Regions from separate parts of the Streptomyces sp. NPDC059582 genome, predicted to be linked through region 1. Evidence: riboswitches for the same ligand, from Rfam matches in the RefSeq annotation. Region 1 holds a riboswitch; each other region holds the start of a gene.
What was found. Region 1 has a riboswitch for cyclic di-AMP ahead of ACFV0T_RS31455 (transglycosylase family protein). Riboswitches for the same ligand answer to the same signal wherever they lie in the genome.

Region 1 (3,267 bases):
GCGACATCATGCACTTGAAGCCGTTGCGCTGGGCCATCTCGACGGCGTCCAGGGTCTCGGTCAGCGAACCGATCTGGTTCACCTTGACGAGCAGGGCGTTCGCGGAGCCCTCCTCGATGCCGCGGGCCAGGCGCTCCGGGTTGGTGACGAAGAGGTCGTCGCCGACGATCTGGACCTTGTCGCCCAGCTTGTCGGTGATGACCTTCCAGCCGGCCCAGTCGTCCTCGTACAGCGGGTCCTCGATGGAGACGAGCGGGTACGCGGAGACGAGCTCCTCGTAGTACTCGGTCATCTCGGCGGCCGAGCGGGACTTGCCCTCGAACTCGTACTTGCCGTCCTTGTAGAACTCGGACGCGGCGACGTCGAGCGCGAGCGCGATCTGCTCGCCGGGGACGTAACCGGCCTGCTTGATGGCCTCGACGATGAGGTCGAGGGCGGCGCGGTTGGAGTCCAGGTTCGGGGCGAAGCCGCCCTCGTCGCCGAGACCGGTCGACAGACCCCTGGTCTTCAGCACCTTCTTGAGGGTGTGGTAGACCTCGGCGCCCCAGCGCAGCGCCTCGGAGAACGACTCCGCGCCGATCGGGGCGATCATGAACTCCTGGATGTCCACGTTGGAGTCGGCGTGCGAGCCGCCGTTCAGGATGTTCATCATCGGAACGGGCAGCAGGTGCGCGTTCGGGCCGCCCAGGTAACGGAACAGCGGCAGGTCGCTGGCCTCGGAGGCGGCGTGCGCGACGGCGAGGGAGACGCCGAGGATGGCGTTGGCGCCCAGCGAGCCCTTGTTGTCGGTGGCGTCCAGGTCGAACATCGCCTGGTCGATCAGGCGCTGCTCGGTGGCGTCGTAACCGACGAGCTCCGGGCCGATCTGCTCGATGACGGCGAGGACGGCCTTCTCGACACCCTTGCCCTGGTAACGGTTGGGGTCACCGTCACGGAGCTCGATGGCCTCGAAGGCACCCGTGGAGGCGCCGGACGGAACGGCGGCACGACCCGTGCTGCCGTCGTCGAGGCCGACCTCGACCTCGACCGTGGGGTTGCCTCGGGAGTCCAGGATTTCCCGGGCTACGACGACGTCGATGGACGGCACGAGCATCTCCTTCTGGGATGTGACGCGAGCTACGCCGGGCCGTAGGCCCGGTCGGGCGCGGGCCTGTGGTGGCCCCGCGGGACTGAGCCTAACCGTCTCCGGGCGATCGGCCAGCCTCCGACCGCCCCGAGCGCGGAACCGAGAGTAAATTGTTTCCGAACGGAACAAAGCCGGTTCACAAAAATCCCCGCTCCGGTGCGTACGGGGGAACACGCACCGGAGCGGGGAGCCCGTGGGGACGGGGGCGGCCTTCAGAGAGCCTCCACTAATGGGAGACACGGACAGGGGAGCGCCGCGGTTCAGCTACGAGCCGGGCGTCACTTCAGGTGCAGCTGCTGACCCGGGTAGATGAAGTCGGCGTCGGCGACGATGCCCTTGTTCAGCTTGAACAGCGCCGGCCAGCCGCCCTTCACCTGGTGCTTCACGGCGATGGCGCTGAGGGTGTCGCCCTTGACGACCTTGTACTCGCCGTCACCCTTCTTGACCTTCTTGCCGGTCGGGGTGGTGACGGTCTTCGGGGCGGCCGGGCGCGCGGCGGAGCGGGAGGCGGCCTGCTTGTCGGTGGAGCGGGTGGTGGTCTTGGCGGGCTTGCTCGGCGTACCGGCGGAGCCGCCGGTGTAGGCGGCACCGGACAGACCCTTGCCGCAGGTCGGCCAGGCGCCCTTGCCCTGCGCGGCGAGGACCTTCTCGGCGACGGTGATCTGCTGGGCCTTGGAGGCCTTGTCGGCGGTGGCCGCGTACTGCGTGCCGCCGTAGGCGGCCCAGGTGGAGGCGGAGAACTGCACGCCGCCGTAGTAGCCGTTACCGGTGTTGATGGACCAGTTGCCGCCGGACTCGCACTGGGCCACGGCGTCCCACTGGGAGGCGGTGGCGGCGGAGGCGCTGCCGACCGCCATCAGCGGAGCGGCGACGGCTACACCGGTGACACCGGCCAGCGCGGCGACCCGGGTGGCCTTGGACGGACGACGGTGCTTGCCCTTGCCGGAAAACAGCATGCTTGATCCCCTCACCGACGCCTGCGAGGTGAGCTGTCGGGTTCGAGCCGGTTGAGTTGCCCGGCCGCGTCCCTCACGGGACACGGCTTCACCCCGAGCCGGAACCAGCTTCAACTGCTGGGCCCGGCACCTACCTTGGGTCCCCCGCTCCTGCCTACGGCGCTTGACGCGACGACTGTTCCCGGACGGCCGCTGGCAGGACTCGGCGTTGCGGCAGCCGGTGCCCGCGGTGGCGAGCGGTCACGACCGTAGACACGGGATCCGCCGAATTCCAAAGACGATCAGGGCCTCTGAGACTCATCCCACACTTTCACCAAAACGGACATTTAACGGCGAACCAGGGCGTCAACTCCCGCCGCTTTTCGCCCGTTTAGGCACCGACTCGTCGGCTCTGACCAGCAGTCGGCCCACCGGCCGTGCGTGGCACGAGGGTCGGCCTACGAGCCTGCCGTGGCGTAGGCGGTCGAAGCGTGCCGCCCGACGAAGGAGAAGGCGTCGGCCGCGTCCGCCGCTTGCTCGTCGGCGCTGCCGCCGCGATGGCGGCCGGTGCCCGACGCGTCGGCGGCCGGCGCGCCCGTATCGGCGGCCGGCGCGCCAGTGTCGACGCTCAGCGCGCCCGTGTCGACGAGGCCCGAAGAACCGATGGCCTGCCGGGAGTTGTCCGAGTCGCCGCCCCTGGCCCCGTCCGTGGACGAACCGGCACCGCGTCCCGCGTCATCCGCACCGGAGTCAGACGCCCCATCGGACCCGGCAGCTCCCGTCGCACCCGAAGAGGGAGTGGAAGAGGACGGTTCACCGGAAGGCAGGATCGAGGGAACGCCGGTGGCCTCACCGGAAGGCTGGGCCGACGGGCCGCCGGACGCCTCGCCGGAAGAGCCGGACAGACCGAGCGAGTCGGACAGTGAGGGCGAATCGGAGGAGTCGGACGATCCGCCCGAGGAGTCGCCCAGTACACCCGTGTCGATGTTCGCCGACACGGAGTCCTTGGCCAGCCCCGAGAGCAGTCCGCACGTGGACCAGGCCTCGACACCCTGGTCGGCGAGGACCTTCTCGGCGACGGCTATCTGCTGGGAACGGCTGGCCAGGTCGGCTCTGGAGGCGTAGTCGAGACCGCCGTACCGCTCCCAGTCGTCCTGGCTGAGGTGAAGGCCGCCGTAGTACCCGTTGCCGGTGTCGGCGCTCCAG
Region 2 (3,267 bases), on a different contig from region 1:
CGCCGGTCCGCGAGGAGCACGGCGAACCGGTCGGCCCAGCCGACGAACGCCCCGTCGGGGCCGGGGTCGCCGACGCCCTCGGTGAAGCTGTCCCCCACCGCCACGTACGACCCGATCACTGATCTGCTGTCACTCTTCGAATCGTCTGCCACGTCGGCCCATGATTCCCCTTCGAATGTGACCTACGCGACCGTAGGAAGGGGTTGACGGACGGTGAGATAAGCCACTGCTAAAGAGTTGGCCAACCAGGGAATAAGGACGTCGCGGGCGGCGGTACTCCGGTCAGCCGACGGCGACGCCGTGCGAACGGAGGTAGGCGACCGGGTCCACGTCGGAACCGTAGCCGGGCGTGGTGCGGATCTCGAAGTGCAGGTGCGGGCCGGTCACGTTGCCCGTCGCGCCCGAGAGTCCCACCCGCAGGCCCGCGGTCACGGTCTGCCCGGCGGAGACGGAGAGCTGGGAGAGGTGGCCGTACTGGGCGTAGTAGCCGTCCGCGAGCCTGATGACGACCTGGTTGCCGTAGGCGCCGGCCCAGCCCGCGGAGACGACGGTGCCCGCGCCCACGGCCTTGAGCGGGGTACCGGTCGGGACGACGAAGTCGACGCCCGTGTGGTAGCCGCTGGACCACATGCCGCCCGCCACGCGGTAGGCGGTGCCGACGGCGCCGCCGGAGACCGGGAGGGTGTAACCGGTGGCGGTGGAAGTGCCGGTCGTAGTGCCGGTGGAGGTGCCGGTGGAAGTAGTGGGAGCCCCGCCGGTGGTGGCGGCGGCGAGCTCGAGGTCGGGCGTCGAGACGGAGGGGGCGTCCTTGGACGACGACTTCGCCGACGACTTCGCCGACGAGGACTCCACACCCGACCCGGCGCGGGCCTTCGCGCCGATGCTGAGCTTCAGGCCCGGGTGGATCAGCGACGGGTCGGCGCCGACCGCCGCACGGTTGTCCTGGTAGAGCCGGTGCCAGCCACCGCTGACGTGCTGCGCGTCGGCGATCTTCGAGAGGTAGTCGCCGGTCCGCACCGTGTAGGTCCGGGCACCCTCGCCCTTGTCGGCGGCCTTCTCGGCGACCTGCTTCACGGCGGTCTGCTCGTGGGCCACCGGAGCGGACTGCGCGGCCTGTCCGGCAACGGACCCGGCGGGGGTCTGGGGCGTCGCAGCGTGCGCGCCGGCGGCCCCCATGAGCGGGAGGGCGAGTGCGGCGCCGCCGGTTCCGGCGACGGCGATCGAGCGAGTGAAGCGCTGGGCCTTGGGGCGGCGGTGCTTACCCTTCGCGGGCATGGCGAATTCCTCTCCGGCGCCTGCGAGGTGAGCTGTCGGGTGCGGGCTGGAGATGCCCGGCCGCGCTCGCGGCGCGGCTGTACCCCGAGCCTGTTCCGGAGACCGGAACAGGCGGTCGTGCCTGTGGGTCCCCCGCTCCTGCCGGGCACGGGTCAGTGTGCGGACACCGGGCGCCGGCAGGATTAGGCGTTCGCCCGGATTGATGGCGAACGTAGGCGAGTGGGAAGCAGGGGAACAAGCAGGTGTTTTCGGAAGTTCCCGAATTGCTTGATCCATGACGGGAATTCACGGTCACCCTCCGTGAATTCCCTCAGCCCCTTTTCCGTAATTCCCTGGGAGAACTCCTGAATTACGTGAACATGCCGGGCGACTCACGGTCACCGGTATGACGCTCCTCACGCACCCCTCGACGATTTCCCTTATTCCACGGCGATTTCTAACGAAAGCCGCAATCCGGGCACTTCGCTCAGACGCGGCGGAGACGGATGACCGTCGCGTCGAGGTCGCCCCGCAGCCCCGTACGCATCCCGTGATGCAGCAGCACCGCCCCTCGGTGAACTTCGCCCGTTTCATGGCATTTGTACGAAGCCTCCGGGTCGAGGCCGCGCAGCCGCAGCGCGGGCACGGGCTCGCCGTACCGCTGCGCCTGGAGGCAGGCGAGGACGACGGTCTCGTCCCCGCGGACGTACTGCACGGCACTGAGTCCGCCCTGCGGGGCCCGCAGCCGGTAGAGGTCGCCGTGCTGCACGAGCGGGCGGATCTCCTTGTAGAGACCGACCCAGTCCGCAGCCTCCGCGAGCTCCTCCTCGGTCCACCGGGTGAGGTCTCCGCCGACGCCGAGCACCCCGGCCATGGAACTCACGAACCGGAACCGCAGCGAGCTGGCCCGGCCGTTGAGCTGGACGTTGGGGCTGTCGGTGACCCAGGCGGCCATGACTCGCGCGGGGTGGATCTGGCTGAAGCCGTGCTGGATGGCGAGCCGGTCGAGCGGATCGGTGTTGTCGGAGGTCCACACCTGGTCCGTACGGCTCATGATCCCCAGGTCGATCCGGCCGCCGCCCCCGGAGCAGGACTCGAAGGCGACGCCCGGATGGGCCGCCCGGAGCCGGTCCAACAAGGCGTACAGGGCGCGCACGTGGTCGACCCACAGCCGCTGCGGATAGGGTTCACCGGGCCAGCCGGCGTCGGTGAAGCAGCGGTTGAAGTCCCACTTCACGTAGTCGATCGGGGCACTGTTGAGCAGGGCGTCGAGCCGCTCCCAGAGGTATTCCTGGACATCCTCGCGCGCGAGGTTCAGCACGAGCTGATTGCGCAGTTCTGTCCGCTTTCGTCCCGTCTGGTACTGCACCCAGTCGGGGTGTGCCCGGTACAGGTCGCTGTCCGCGTTGACCATCTCGGGCTCGACCCAGATCCCGAACTGCATGCCGAGGGCGTGCACATCGTCGGCGAGGGGCTTGAGGCCGGCCGGGAAGCGGTCGGGGTTGGGCGTCCAGTCGCCGAGCCCGGCCCGGTCGCTGGTGCGGGCACCGAACCAGCCGTCGTCGACCACGAACAGCTCGACGCCGATCGCGGCGGCGCGCCGCGCCAGCGCCCGCTGCTGCTCCTCGGAGATGTCGAACTCGGTGGCCTCCCAGGAGTTGAACAGCACCGGCCGGTCCCGGTCGGCCTGCGGGACGACGTACGTCCGCTGGTAGTCGTGCCAGGCACGGCTCGCACCGCCGAATCCGCCGTCGCTCCACAGCCCGGCGAAGACCGGCGTGGTGAAGGACTCCCCCGCGGCCAGCCGCAGCAGGCCCGACTCGTCGTACCCCGCGCCGCCGGTGATCTGCACGCGCGCGTCGGGCAGTTGCGCCACGGCGATCCGCCAGGACCCCGACCAGCCCAGCGCACAGCCGTAGACCTCGCCGCGTTCCTCGGTGGCGTCGGTGTCGAGCGCGACCCAGGGCAGGTGCTGGTGTCCGGTGTGGCCGCGGCGGCTGCCGATGACCTGCT
Region 3 (3,267 bases), on a different contig from region 1:
CCCCGGCCGGGCGAGGCCAGGCCCTGGGCCTTCCCGGCGCCCGAGCGCGGCACCCTGGACAACGGGCTGACCGTTCTGCGCTGCCACCGCCCCGGCCAGCAGGTCGTCGCCGTCGAGGTCCTCCTCGACGCGCCACTGGACGCCGAGCCGGCCGGCCTCGACGGTGTGGGCACGATCATGGCGCGAGCCTTCTCGGAGGGCACCGACAAGCTCTCCGCCGAGGAGTTCGCCGCCGAGCTGGAGCGCTGCGGCGCCACTCTCGACGCGCACGCCGACCACCCCGGCGTACGGCTGAGCCTCGAAGTCCCGGTCTCGCGCCTGGAGAAGGGGCTCAGCCTGCTCTCCGACGCCCTCCGGGCGCCCGCGTTCGCGGACAGCGAGGTCGAGCGGCTGGTGCGCAACCGGCTCGACGAGATCCCGCACGAGCTGGCCAACCCCGGCCGCCGTGCCGCCAAGGAGCTCTCCAAGGAGCTGTTCCCGGCGACCTCGCGCATGTCCCGCCCGCGCCAGGGCACCGAGGAGACGGTCACGCAGATCGACTCCGCGGCCGTGCGTGCCTTCTACGACCGGCATGTCCGCCCCGCCACGGCCACCACCGTGGTCGTCGGCGACCTCGCCGGCCTCGACCTGGACGAGCTCCTCGGCGACACCCTGGGCGCCTGGAAGGGCACCTCGGCCGCGCCCCGCCCCGTGCCGCCGGTGAGCGCCGACGACACCGGCCGCGTGGTCATCGTGGACCGACCCGGCGCCGTCCAGACGCAGCTGCTGATCGGCCGCACCGGCGCCGACCGGCACGACCGGGTGTGGCCCGCCCAGGTGCTCGGCACGTACTGCCTCGGTGGCACCCTCACCTCCCGGCTGGACCGCGTCCTGCGGGAGGAGAAGGGCTACACCTACGGGGTGCGCGCCTTCGGGCAGGTGCTCAGGTCGGGGGCCCCCACCTCCTCCGGAGGGGCCACGGGCGCCGCGATGCTCGCCATCAGCGGCTCCGTGGACACCCCGAACACCGGTCCCGCCCTGGAGGACCTGTGGACCGTGCTGCGCACGCTCGCCGCGGAGGGGCTGACCGACGCGGAGCGTGACGTCGCCGTGCAGAACCTCGTCGGGGTGGCGCCGCTGAAGTACGAGACCGCGGCGGCCGTCGCGGCCACGCTGGCCGACCAGGTCGAGCAGCACCTGCCCGACGACTACCAGGCGACGCTGTACCAGCAGCTCGCCGCGACCGGCACCGTGGAGGCCACCGCGGCAGTCGTGAACGCCTTCCCGGTGGACCGTCTGGTGACCATCCTCGTCGGGGACGCGGCGCAGATCAGGGAGCCCGTGGAGGCCCTCGGCATCGGTGAAGTCACGGTCGTGTCCGCCGAGTAGGGGCAACGCGAAGGCACGCGCGCGGGGGCCCTGGTGACTGATGAGTCACCAGGGCCCCACCATGTCCGGAGAATGTCCGAATTGGGGGAGAGCTGCCTGTCTGCCCTGTGGGATGCGCTACAAAAGCCGCGATCCGTTTGAGGATCGAAAGACGGCGCCCGTACGGTCATGCGGTCTGTTCGTCAGGCAGTGCGCCGCACCCGCGGCAGCGGACAGTCATCGCCGAGTCCCCGTACGGCGCGAGCCAGGGGAGCCGGGGACCCATGCAGTCCCTGGGGTGAATCGGACGCCCGCGCGTGCCGCGAGGGGGTCCGTAGGAGACCTTCCTGCTCCGAACCCGTCAGCTAACCCGGTAGGCGAGAGGGAAGGAAAGGACCAGCCACTACATGGCGTTCATGTGCGCCCCCGGGAAGCACCGTCGTCCCGGCCGGATGAAGCGCACCAGCGCTCAGGCAGCCGGCATCGCGGCCCTCGCCACCACCGGCGTCATCGGTACCCTCGCGGCCCCTGCGCTCGCCGCCGAGAACTCCGTCGAACAGACCGGCCTCACCCCGGTCATCACCATCCGCGACTCGGTCGCCGAGCAGATCGACGCCCAGGCCACGGCCCAGAGGCAGGCCGCCGAGGAGAAGGCGGCCCAGGAGGCCGCCCGCGAGAAGGCCGCGGCGAGGGCCAAGGCGGAGCACGCGGCAAAGGCGCGCGCCGCCCGCGAGGCCGAGCGCAAGCGCCTCAACACCTTCGTGGCGCCGATCGCCCACTCCTACGTCTCCACCGGCTACCTCAGCGGTGGCTCGCTCTGGTCCTCCGGCAGCCACACCGGCATCGACTTCCACGCCGCCGGTGGCACCTCCGTCCACACGGTCGGCTACGGCACCGTCGTCGAGGCCGGCTGGGGCGGGGCGTACGGCAACCAGGTGGTGATCAGGATGAACGACGGCACGTACACCCAGTACGGTCACCTGTCGTCCATCGGCGTCTCCGTGGGTCAGAGGCTGGTCACGGGCCAGCAGATCGGCGTCTCCGGCGCGACCGGGAACACCACCGGCCCGCACCTGCACTTCGAGGCCCGGACCACCCCAGAATACGGCTCGGACATCGACCCGGTCGCCTACCTCCGCAAGCATGGTGTGAACGTCTGACAACAGACGGCGCGACATACCGAGGCCCCGGCTCCCGAGCCGGGGCTTTCGGCCTTTCGGAGGCCTTCCTGTCCAAAAAATATCCTTGGATTCCGGCCGCCCGTCGGAAATTACGCCTGATTGCCATAGAGTCGCAGAACGCACGTCACTCGGCGACGTTTCACGGGCATTAAGGCGGAGGTCGGTCATGCGTATTCCGGCGCACTCGGTATGCACGGCGATCCGGGACGACATCGTGGCCGGTGTCTACGAGCGCGGCGGCCGGCTCACCGAGGAACTCCTCGCGCGCCGCTACGGTGTCTCGCGCGTCCCGGTCCGGGAGGCCCTGCGCACCCTGGAGGCGGAGGGCTTCGTGGTGACCCGCCGGCACGCGGGCGCGTGCGTCGCGGAACCGACCGAGCAGGAGGCCTCCGACCTGCTGGAGATGCGCGTGCTCCTGGAGCCGCTCGGCGCGTCCCGGGCCGCCCAGCGGCGGACCGAGGCCCACCTGAAGGTGCTGCGCGGCCTGGTCCGCCTGGGTCAGGAGCGGGCCAGGCGGGGCAACAGCGAGGATCTGCGCTCCCTGGGCGGCTGGTTCCACGAGACGCTCGCCCAGGCGTCCGGCAGCCAAGCCCTGACCTCGACGCTCACCCAGCTGCGGCACAAGATCGCCTGGATGTACTCGATAGAGGCGCCGGCCGATCCCGTGGAGTCGTGGGCCGAGCACGGCGCGATCGTGGACGCGGTGGCCCGCGGTGACGCCGAACGAGCGCGGGGGATC

Region 2: linked by a shared signal. The riboswitch ahead of ACFV0T_RS31920 (peptidoglycan DD-metalloendopeptidase family protein) and the one ahead of ACFV0T_RS31455 (transglycosylase family protein) in region 1 are both predicted to bind cyclic di-AMP.
Region 3: linked by a shared signal. The riboswitch ahead of ACFV0T_RS27480 (M23 family metallopeptidase) and the one ahead of ACFV0T_RS31455 (transglycosylase family protein) in region 1 are both predicted to bind cyclic di-AMP.

Annotation. Positions count from the first base shown of each region.
Region 1 covers NZ_JBHWCC010000046.1:46,525-49,791, forward strand. Annotated here, with positions in the region: gene eno (phosphopyruvate hydratase) at 1-1,093, opposite strand, end outside; gene ACFV0T_RS31455 (transglycosylase family protein) at 1,405-2,082, opposite strand; cyclic di-AMP (ydaO/yuaA leader) riboswitch at 2,086-2,254, opposite strand; gene ACFV0T_RS31460 (transglycosylase family protein) at 2,520-3,267, opposite strand, start outside.
Region 2 covers NZ_JBHWCC010000048.1:6,554-9,820, reverse strand. Annotated here, with positions in the region: gene ACFV0T_RS31925 (SGNH/GDSL hydrolase family protein) at 1-119, opposite strand, end outside; gene ACFV0T_RS31920 (peptidoglycan DD-metalloendopeptidase family protein) at 283-1,275, opposite strand; cyclic di-AMP (ydaO/yuaA leader) riboswitch at 1,280-1,439, opposite strand; gene ACFV0T_RS31915 (alpha-galactosidase) at 1,742-3,267, opposite strand, start outside.
Region 3 covers NZ_JBHWCC010000036.1:69,459-72,725, forward strand. Annotated here, with positions in the region: gene ACFV0T_RS27475 (M16 family metallopeptidase) at 1-1,368, shown strand, start outside; cyclic di-AMP (ydaO/yuaA leader) riboswitch at 1,579-1,742, shown strand; gene ACFV0T_RS27480 (M23 family metallopeptidase) at 1,755-2,507, shown strand; gene ACFV0T_RS27485 (GntR family transcriptional regulator) at 2,695-3,267, shown strand, end outside.